DNA from 2 places in the Chryseomicrobium imtechense genome. Region 1 is predicted to be linked to the other one. Evidence: riboswitches for the same ligand, from Rfam matches in the RefSeq annotation. Region 1 holds a riboswitch; the other holds the start of a gene.
What was found. A riboswitch is a leader RNA that binds a small molecule or an ion and turns the genes downstream of it on or off. The one in region 1 is predicted to bind cobalamin.
Positions count from the first base shown of each region.

Region 1 (4,748 bases):
ATATCTTTCACTTTATGCTTCATTTCCTCATGCTTGCGTTCTAGAATAATTAATTCATCCGTCGCGCGTTGAATGCTAGATGTTAGCACGTGGATACGGTTTTCATACGTGTCTACTTCCATTTTCGCAAAGTCAATCAAGTCCTGCTCATTTGTAAGAAGAGCCAGTTCATATTGTTTTTGGCGTTTCGTCAACAAGTCTTGTGCCTGCTTTTGTTCTTCTTCCAGTTTTGCTTTTAAGTGAGCTTGTCGGTCGACCCATCGTTTGGTCTGTTCTGTACGTTTTTCTGCCTCTCGTACGTAGACGTTTAAGGCCTGAATAGGGTTATCACGTCGCTCCTGCTCAGTTTTCGGTCTGTCGAAAAGTTGGCGTACATCGTGTTCAAAGGTTTCAGCTAGTCGAGTAAAAATGTTTGTCATGGAAGTTCCTCCTTAGTTTTTGTTGATTGTTTTCCATTCACGTTCAAAGTTTTCAAATGGATCGTTTGAGCTGCGTGTAAGTGGTGCGTCACTGCATTTGCGGATTGCATACCAGACAAGTGCTAGTGCTGCGATGCCGATGAAAGCTGGGATGTTTGAAACAGCTGTCAGTAATCCGACGATTCCAACAGTTGCCCAAAAGACCTTACCAAGCGTGGATTGACTTTGAAGGAAGTAGTGAAGTCCTCCGATAACGAGTAGTGCGGAAAAGGCAAGTCCGATCAGCGAGCCTAAGTTGGCCAGCACGACGATTGCGCCAGTGATGCCGAGTAAAACGTATAAAAATTTTTTCATCATGTTTCCCTCCTTGTTTGTATAGTCTAAGTATAGAAGGGTTTTTCGTTTGACCAAACGGGCGCTAAGCCGATTTTCCTATCGGTCTTAAGATGTAGAGGCACTACACCTTGTCATCTGCTATACTATTTCGGGGAACCTTTATATATAGGAGACGTTTCATGTATTGTGAATTCGGGAACAGACTCGAAGGTCAAGTACAAAGCAAAGGCGGCTTATTATGGAGCAATGGATTACCGATTGGCTCAGTGAGTTTGGTTACTGGGGCGTTTTTCTCTTAATCATGATTGAAAATGTATTTCCACCGATTCCTTCCGAGATCATTTTGACGCTTGGTGGGTTCATGACAACGACGACATCAATGACAATTGTCGGTGTGATTACAGTGGCTACGCTTGGTTCTGTAGCGGGTGCTGTAATTTTATACTTCATCGGACTGCAGTTAGATGCCGAGCGACTTGAGAAAATCGTTGAAAAACATGGTCGTTGGTTACGTGTCACGAAAGAAGATATTCACCGGGCAGAAGCCTGGTTTGACCGCATTGGCCCGTGGGCTGTATTTTTTGGTCGTTTGGTTCCACTTGTGCGCAGTTTAATTTCGATTCCTGCGGGGATGTCGAATATGCGATTTAGTGTGTTTTTACTTTTCACAACGCTGGGGACTGTGATTTGGAATACGATTCTCGTGTCCGTAGGTGCGGCACTCGGGGAAAATTGGCATACGCTCGTCGGCTATTTTGATATTTATTCGAATGTTATCTACGTAGTCCTAGTTTTGGTAGCCATTGCTTGGTTTATTTGGTTTATAAATAAGAAAAAGAAACATTCATAAGGAGATCTCATGGAAATTATTGAATTATTAAAAGCATTATTACTTGGTTTTGTGGAAGGGATGACGGAGTTTGCACCGGTATCTTCTACGGGTCACATGATTATCGTGGATGATTTGTGGCTGCAGACGAAAGAGTTTTTAGGGCAGAGTTCAGCGAATACATTTAAAGTCGTCATTCAGCTCGGCTCGATTTTAGCGGTTGTGTTTATTTTCTGGAAGCGTCTTTTAAGTCTTGTGGGTCTACATAAGATGGAAGGCACAGCTCCAGGGCATCGCTTCAACATTGCGCACGTGTTGGTGGGGATTTTACCAGCAGGTGTCTTAGGGTTGTTGTTCGAAGATATTATCGATTCGTATTTATTCACGATTGAATGGGTAATCGTCAGCTTATTTGTCGGAGCCATCTTCATGATTATTGCGGACAAGTTCGGACCGAAAAACCCAAGTATTACAACTTTGGATGACATGACATACGGCAAAGCATTGAAAGTCGGTTTGATTCAGTGTTTATCGTTGTGGCCAGGATTCTCGCGCTCAGGCGCAACGATTTCAGGGGGAGTTTTACTTGGTCTTGACCACAAGACGGCAGCGGACTTTACATTCATCATGGCGGTACCGATCATGTTCGGTGCTAGTGCGGTATCGTTGATTTCGAACATGGAAGAAATCAATATGAGCCACATGGGCTTTTATGCGGTTGGATTTGTCAGTGCATTTGTGTTCGCATTAATTTCTATCAAGTTTTTCTTGAAGTTAATCGCGCGCGTGAAACTGACACCGTTTGCGATTTATCGTATGGTACTTGCAACGGTTCTAGCCTTCATCGTATTTTTATAAGATCTGATTGGCCCGCTCCTATTTGAAGGAGCGGGTTTTTGTTTGGGGTGGGGTTAGTCGTGGAATTAGTTTCCATAATATCAGCATCTGGTGAACGGAAGGAATTAGACGTCGAAAATCGGCAAATAACCATCGAATCTTCCGACACAATTGCCAAAACGCCCGACACAATTGCCGAACTCCCATCCAAATCCCGAATCTCATACTTCTGACCTTATTTCCCAAATGTCAAGACTTCCTTTCTCCAAATATCTATGGTTTAATAAACACAAGTACACAACATTTAGTGATGAAGCGAGTTACAGGTACCATATCTATGGTTTAATAGGGAATCCAGTGAAAAACTGGAGCTGTCCCCGCAACTGTAAGTGCGGACGACTGCCAACACAAGCCACTGCGTGAGAACGTGGGAAGGCACGGCAGAAGGAAGATGCACAAGCCAGTAGACCTGCCTGTTCTCGCATGAGCTTTACCTTCTTCGGGGATTGAGAAGGGAACGCGAGACGCCTTTAGGCATACGCGTTTTTTTGTCGTTTATAGCGACGGTTTCCCTGAAAAGGAGAGCCGTCGCTTTTTTGTGTCAAAAAGGAGGAATTCCGATGACGACGCATACCCTCTTCCGCAGTGAAGAACGACTCAAGCAGCTGTTTACTGCTGAACAATTAGACGAATTTTGGCGTCTCTCAAAACGCTGGAAAATTCGTCACCCGCAAGGCGCGGAGGACGCCTGGCTACACGCTATGAGTCTAGAAGCATTAAATTTACTTGATGAACAACACCCGTACTACACATTTGTCGCCGCTACACTCTATGAAGAACAACTCTATACGCAAGTTGCTACTAAACGAAATGTAGCTGTAGAAGACGTTCATACCGTGTTTGGCAAAGAAGCAAACCGACTTGCTGCACGCGGACTCTATCAAGCAGAAGTGATTACGAGTTACAGTCAACAAGAACTGACCGAGATGAGTAGCTGGCTCGACCGATCGCGTAATCAGTTATTCACCTATATTGGATTGAAAACACTCGTTGACCGCTACGTGACTCGAGACTTTAACCGGGAAATCGTAGAACTTCCACAAGAGCGATGGCTTATGATTGCGATGACACTTCATAGGCAGGAAAAAACCAATCGGTTACAAAAAGTGAAAGACGCCTATTGGGCACTTAGCAATCTCTACATGACAGTGGCAACTCCTACATTAGCTAACGCCGGGAAACCGAATGGTCAACTCTCTAGTTGTTTCATAGATACAGTCGACGATAGTCTGCAAGGGATTTATGACAGTAACACCGACGTTGCGACTCTTTCCAAATATGGTGGAGGTATAGGTGTATACATGGGGAAAGTTCGGAGTCGAGGGTCAAGCATCCGCGGATTCAAAAATGCTTCAAGCGGTGTCGTTCCTTGGATCAAACAACTGAACAACACAGCAGTCAGTGTGGATCAACTTGGGCAGCGGCAAGGTGCAATTGCTGTTTACCTCGACATTTGGCACAAAGATATTCTGGCATTTCTGGATTTACGTCTAAACAATGGGGATGAACGGCTGCGTGCGCATGACATTTTTACAGGTATTTGCTTGCCAGACTTATTCATGGAGAAAGTAGAGGCGCGTGAGGAATGGTACTTGTTCGACCCACATGAAGTACGCACACTTATGGGCTTCTCTTTAGAAGACTGCTATGACGAGCAGGAAGGACGCGGAACATTCCGTACGCGATACCAGCAATGTGTGGAAAATGAAGCACTTTCGAAAGATACGATTCCAGCCATTGATATTATGAAGCGTATCATGAAAAGTCAGTTAGAGACCGGCGTGCCATTTCATTTTTACCGAGACGAGGTCAATCGACAAAACCCGAATGCGCATGAAGGCATGATTTACTCCAGTAATTTATGCACGGAAATTATGCAGAACATGTCAGCGACGACGTTTGAGTCGACAAAAATTGAAGAAGACGTCATTGTCACAAAGCGTCGCCCCGGGGACTTTGTCGTTTGTAACTTGTCCTCTATTCATTTAGCTCGCGCGGTGGAAGACGATGTACTCGAACGGTTAATTCCTATACAAGTTCGTATGTTAGATAACGTCATCGAGCTCAATGATCTCCCGATTCCACAAGCCAAGCGTACAAACCTTCGTTACAGGGGAATCGGACTTGGTACGTTCGGATGGCATCATCTCCTTGCGAAAAAAGCGATTCGTTGGGAGTCGAAAGAAGCGATAGAACTGGCGGATGAACTTTATGAAGAAATTGCCTTCCTGACAATTCAAGCGTCAGCCGACCTTGCAAAAGAAAGA
Region 1 covers NZ_JBGOBM010000010.1:27,331-32,078, reverse strand. The annotation lists gene AB5N96_RS10185 (PspA/IM30 family protein) at 1-419, opposite strand, end outside; gene AB5N96_RS10180 (lmo0954 family membrane protein) at 432-773, opposite strand; gene AB5N96_RS10175 (DedA family protein) at 994-1,605, shown strand; gene AB5N96_RS10170 (undecaprenyl-diphosphate phosphatase) at 1,615-2,442, shown strand; cobalamin riboswitch at 2,729-2,911, shown strand; gene AB5N96_RS10165 (ribonucleoside-diphosphate reductase subunit alpha) at 3,042-4,748, shown strand, end outside.

Region 2 (4,748 bases), on a different contig from region 1:
CCCTTGTACCTGCTTGTAAGAACGAATCGCTTGGCGCGTACAGTCGACGACGCCTTTTCCGATTAACTTTCCGAGTTCCGTGATTGGGCCGCCGTAAGGTAAGTTCTCTCCTTGTTGGGTGGCTGCGACCACAAGACTATCTGTTGGCGTACCCGTCGCTAACGTCCCAGTGCGTTTATCCAAGACTTGTTCTTCCGCAAGAGCTTTCGTCTTCGCTTCTGTGGCTGTCATCATCGCTTCAATAAACGCTTCATCAGACAAGTTTCCGTTCACGAGGATCCATGTATTGATTGTACCAATGGCTGGTAGAGACTGCACTTCATGTGCCCGTGACACATCGAGAGCGTTTCCGATGCCCGCGGTGACCATGATGATGAGTGATCCAAATGACGCTTCATACTCTTTGATAGCTGCTCCGCTTACATCTACTGCTGTGAGTTGCATGACGGTCTCTGTTGGAATCCAATGACGCATCCGCGCAAACTGCTTCACTTCCTGTTCGACATCATTGACGTTGTATGTCTGTGGTACTTGCCGATTCACGATTGTGCGGTACCAGCCAAAACCCGGATTCAAAACTGCTGAGGACACTACCCGAAGTGGACGCTCCTTGTGAAGCACAATGGCGTTTTCGGTCACGAGCACGTCCGTGGCACGAACCCAGGAAATTGAGCCTTCCACTTCACTTGGCAATAAAGTCATCTGCGGCTTAGGTTCAACCGGGTGCGCCGCGACATCTAGACGTGTCTCATAGACCGTTTCGAGTGTCGCTTTTTCTACAACTTCATGTGGCTCTCCGTAGGCGGACACGCGGCCTTTTTCCAGTAGCAACAAATGATCACAATAAAGAGAAGCCAGGTTGATATCGTGGAATACACTGACGACGGCTGTATTTTGCGTTTGTACATGCATTTTTAACGTATCAAGCAATTGTTTTTGGTGTGCGATATCTAGGTGATTCGTCGGCTCATCGAGAAGAAGAAGATTCGCTTGCTGGGCAAGTGCTTGTGCGACAAATACTCGTTGCTGCTCCCCACCCGATAATGTCGTAATTTCTTGATACGCATACGGTACAACTTGGGTAATCTGCATGGCCTCCATGACAGCTTCCTCATCCGCTGTCTTCCAGCTTGAGAACAACCCTTGTTGATGCGGGTAGCGTCCAAGCGACACCGCTTCTTTTACAGTCATCCCAAAACTTTGGGGCGGCAATTGCGGAAGCACGGCCATCTTGCGTGCGAGTTCTTTTGGTTTATAAGATGTCATTGGCTTGTCTTCGATAGAGACTTTCCCAGAGGATGCAGAGAGCAGTCCACTGACAAGCTTCAAAAGTGTCGACTTCCCACTTCCGTTCGGACCGAGAATCCCTAAGATTTCCCCAGGTTTTACTGTGAACGAGACATCATGGACAATAGGATGGGCGTAACCACCGGAAATCTTTTCGACTCGTAACATCTAGTTCACGCCCTTTCGTCGCTGGCGGAAGAAAATCCACGCAAATACAGGTGCCCCTATGAATGCGGTCATGACACCAATTGGCAGCTCGGTCGGCTCGATAATCGTGCGTGCCACCAAGTCACATAAAATGAGCAAGGATGCGCCGTTAATCATACTGAGTGGCAACACGTGCCGGTTGTCAGCACCGAATAATTGCCGGACCATGTGCGGCACGACCAGACCGACAAATCCAATCGTTCCCGAAACTGCTACCGCTGCCCCAGTCAACATGGAACCTGCAACGAGGACTTCTTTTTTCACGCGCGCGACATTGACCCCTAAATGATGCGCGCGGTCTTCACCAAGTTGTAGAGCATTCAAATCCCGCACTCGGAACAAAAGCCATGTACCCGCAATCGCCACGAACGGTACAATCATTTGCACGTGTGTCCATGTTCGCATAGCGACACTCCCAAGTAGCCAGCCAATAATTTGACGCAATTCTTCGCCAGTTAGAGCGATCATGAGCGAAATCATGGCACCGAAAAAGGAACTCGTAATAATCCCTGTCAAAATGATAGTTTCCATCCGCAGTGAGCGGTCAATCATGCGGGCGAATGAAACCACGACGATGAGTGTGACAACCGCTCCGACCATACTGAGTAGCGGTAATGTGAACATTCCGAAAAAAGGTAAGGACAATCCAAAAAAGATGGTTGCCACGGCTCCGACTGACGCGCCGGAAGAGACACCGAGTGTGTACGGGTCAGCAAGTGGATTTTTCAATAATGCCTGGAATGCAGCTCCAGCCACTGCTAAGCTAGCTCCGACAAGGGCTGCGAGAAACACACGCGGCATCCGGATATTCCAGACAATCGTTGAGGCGGTTGCATCCTCGCTCCCTCCCCATAAAGTGGATACTGGAATCTGGACGGCACCAATCGAGACACCGAGCCAGATTGAAGCGACTAACAGCAAGATCGATACAATCCAGCCAAGAGGTCTTCTAGTCATTCATAATTTCCGGGTAGACAGCCTTTGCAAGCTCTTCAAGAGCCAGTGCAAGACGCGGTCCCGGACGCGTTGTAATATCTTCATTCACTTCTATGACAGCATCTTGCTGCACTGCTGTCACTTGATCAAATCCAGGTCGTGCTTTCACAGCATCCACGGCATTTTCCATGTAGTTATACGTCAAGACGATGACATCTGGGTTGCGTGAGATGATTTCTTCTGAGTTCATCATCAGCCAGCCTTCTTGGTCCGCTACAACATTTTCTGCATTGATAAGTTCTAGTAGTTCTTGATTCAATGTACCTTGGCCTGCTGTGTAGATTTCAGGGTCCCCCGATGCTTCCAAGAAAACTTTTTTCGGTGTTTCAACCGCTTCTAATTTACTCGCTACTTCTTCTACTTGCGCTTTCATATCTGCAACGACTTGATCAGCTTCTTCTGATTTCCCCGTCACTTCTCCGATGTCGAGAATGGTCTCGTACGTTTCATCAAAACTCATTGCATTGTCAACGACAAATACTTGTACACCTGAGTCGATCAGTGGTTGCAAGCCTGCCTCTGCTGACGACCAGCTCGATTCATGTGCAAGGATGAGGTCGGGTTGGAGAGCGGTCATCACTTCGATGTTAAATTCAAATGAGCCGATCTTTTCTTTCGTCGTTGCCGCTTCTGGGTAGTTATCGTAATCTGTGACCCCTACGACTTCTTCATCTAATCCTAAGGCGAATAAGATTTCCGTATTACTCGGAATCATCGAGATGATAGCGTCTGGTGCTTCTTCCAAGGTAATTTCATTGCCCACTGCATCAGTAACTGTGAGTGGAAATGCTGTATCTTCTGTTTCCGGAGTTGTTGACGTCTCCGGAGTTTCAGTTGCTTCTTCGTTTGTACATGCCCCTAGTAGTAAAGTGGCTGCTAAAAGTGAACCTACCCATTTTTTCATTGTCTTTCCCCTTTTCTGTGTATGTAAAAAACCCGCCTTCCTCTACGGAAAGACGGGTGAAAATAGGTATAAATCGGCTAGAGCATGCAAAAAGGCATAGTCGACTTACACCAACCCATCCTCGTAGGTTCACGGCGCATTCAACAAGGCAGGTTTCCTGGCTTACGACTGATGTCGCTTACAGTGGCGGGACCGCGCTGGACTTTCACCAGCTTCCCTTTTACCTCAAGCAATCCGTTACTTGAGCACCTTGTTGTGTTGTGTCTAGCGTACTACATTTTCTCTGGAGCGGAAACCCCTAATAATTTCAGTGCATTTTCAATCGTTTGGCGCGTAGCCGAAATCAGTGCAAGGCGTGCTTGTGACAAGTCTTTTGCTTCTGGGTCCAATACTTTGTTGGCATTGTAGAAGCTATGGAACTGTGCAGCTAGTTCTTGAATGTACGTTGCCACGCGGTGCGGTGCACGAAGCTTCGCTGCATCTGCCACCACTTGTGGGAAGTCTCCCACTTTTTTCATCAAGTCAATCTCTTTTTCGTCCGTTAACAAGGACAAGTTTTCAACGGATGGGGCCATTTGGTGCTCTTCTGCTGCACGCAAGATCGAACAGATACGCGCATGTGCATACTGTGCGTAATAGACAGGATTTTCATTCGACTGAGAAACAGCCAGGTCAAGGTCAAAGTCCATGTGTGAATCGCCTGAACGCATACCGAAGAAGTAACGCACTGCATCGAGCCCAACTTCTTCTACTAGTTCACGCATCGTCACAGCTTTCCCTGTACGTTTGCTCATCTTCATCTTCTCGCCGTCTTTATACAATTGCACCATTTGAATGACGCTGACTTCTAACGTGTCGCGGTCATAGCCGAGCGCTTGAATGGCTGCTTTCATACGTGGAATATAGCCGTGGTGGTCTGCACCCCAGATGTTGATCAGCTTTTCAAAACCACGGTTGATCTTGTCTTCGTGGTACGCAAGGTCTGGCGTCAAGTATGTGTAGCTGCCGTCTTGTTTGATCAGTACGCGGTCTTTGTCATCGCCAAATGTTGTCGAGCGGAACCAGGTCGCGCCTTCTTCTTCGTAGATATGGCCGTTCGCACGAAGCTTGTCCAGTGCCACGTCAATTTTGCCGTTTTTATAAAGTGAAGACTCCGAGAACCACTCGTCGAAGTTCACGCGGAAGTCTGCTAGATCTTGTTGCAATTTCTCAAGTTCTTTTTGTAACCCGTAGCTACGGAAGAATTCATAGCGCTCTTCGTCCGATAGAGATGCGTATTTGTCCCCGTCGTTTGCTGCAAGTTCCCCCGCAATGTCTTTAATATCTTGTCCATGGTAACCGTCTTCCGGCATGT
Region 2 covers NZ_JBGOBM010000008.1:83,710-88,457, forward strand. The annotation lists gene AB5N96_RS09325 (adenosylcobinamide amidohydrolase) at 1-1,455, opposite strand, end outside; gene AB5N96_RS09330 (FecCD family ABC transporter permease) at 1,456-2,451, opposite strand; gene AB5N96_RS09335 (ABC transporter substrate-binding protein) at 2,444-3,394, opposite strand; cobalamin riboswitch at 3,525-3,662, opposite strand; gene argS (arginine--tRNA ligase) at 3,667-4,748, opposite strand, start outside.
Region 2: another riboswitch for cobalamin. It lies ahead of AB5N96_RS09335 (ABC transporter substrate-binding protein); the one in region 1 lies ahead of AB5N96_RS10165 (ribonucleoside-diphosphate reductase subunit alpha).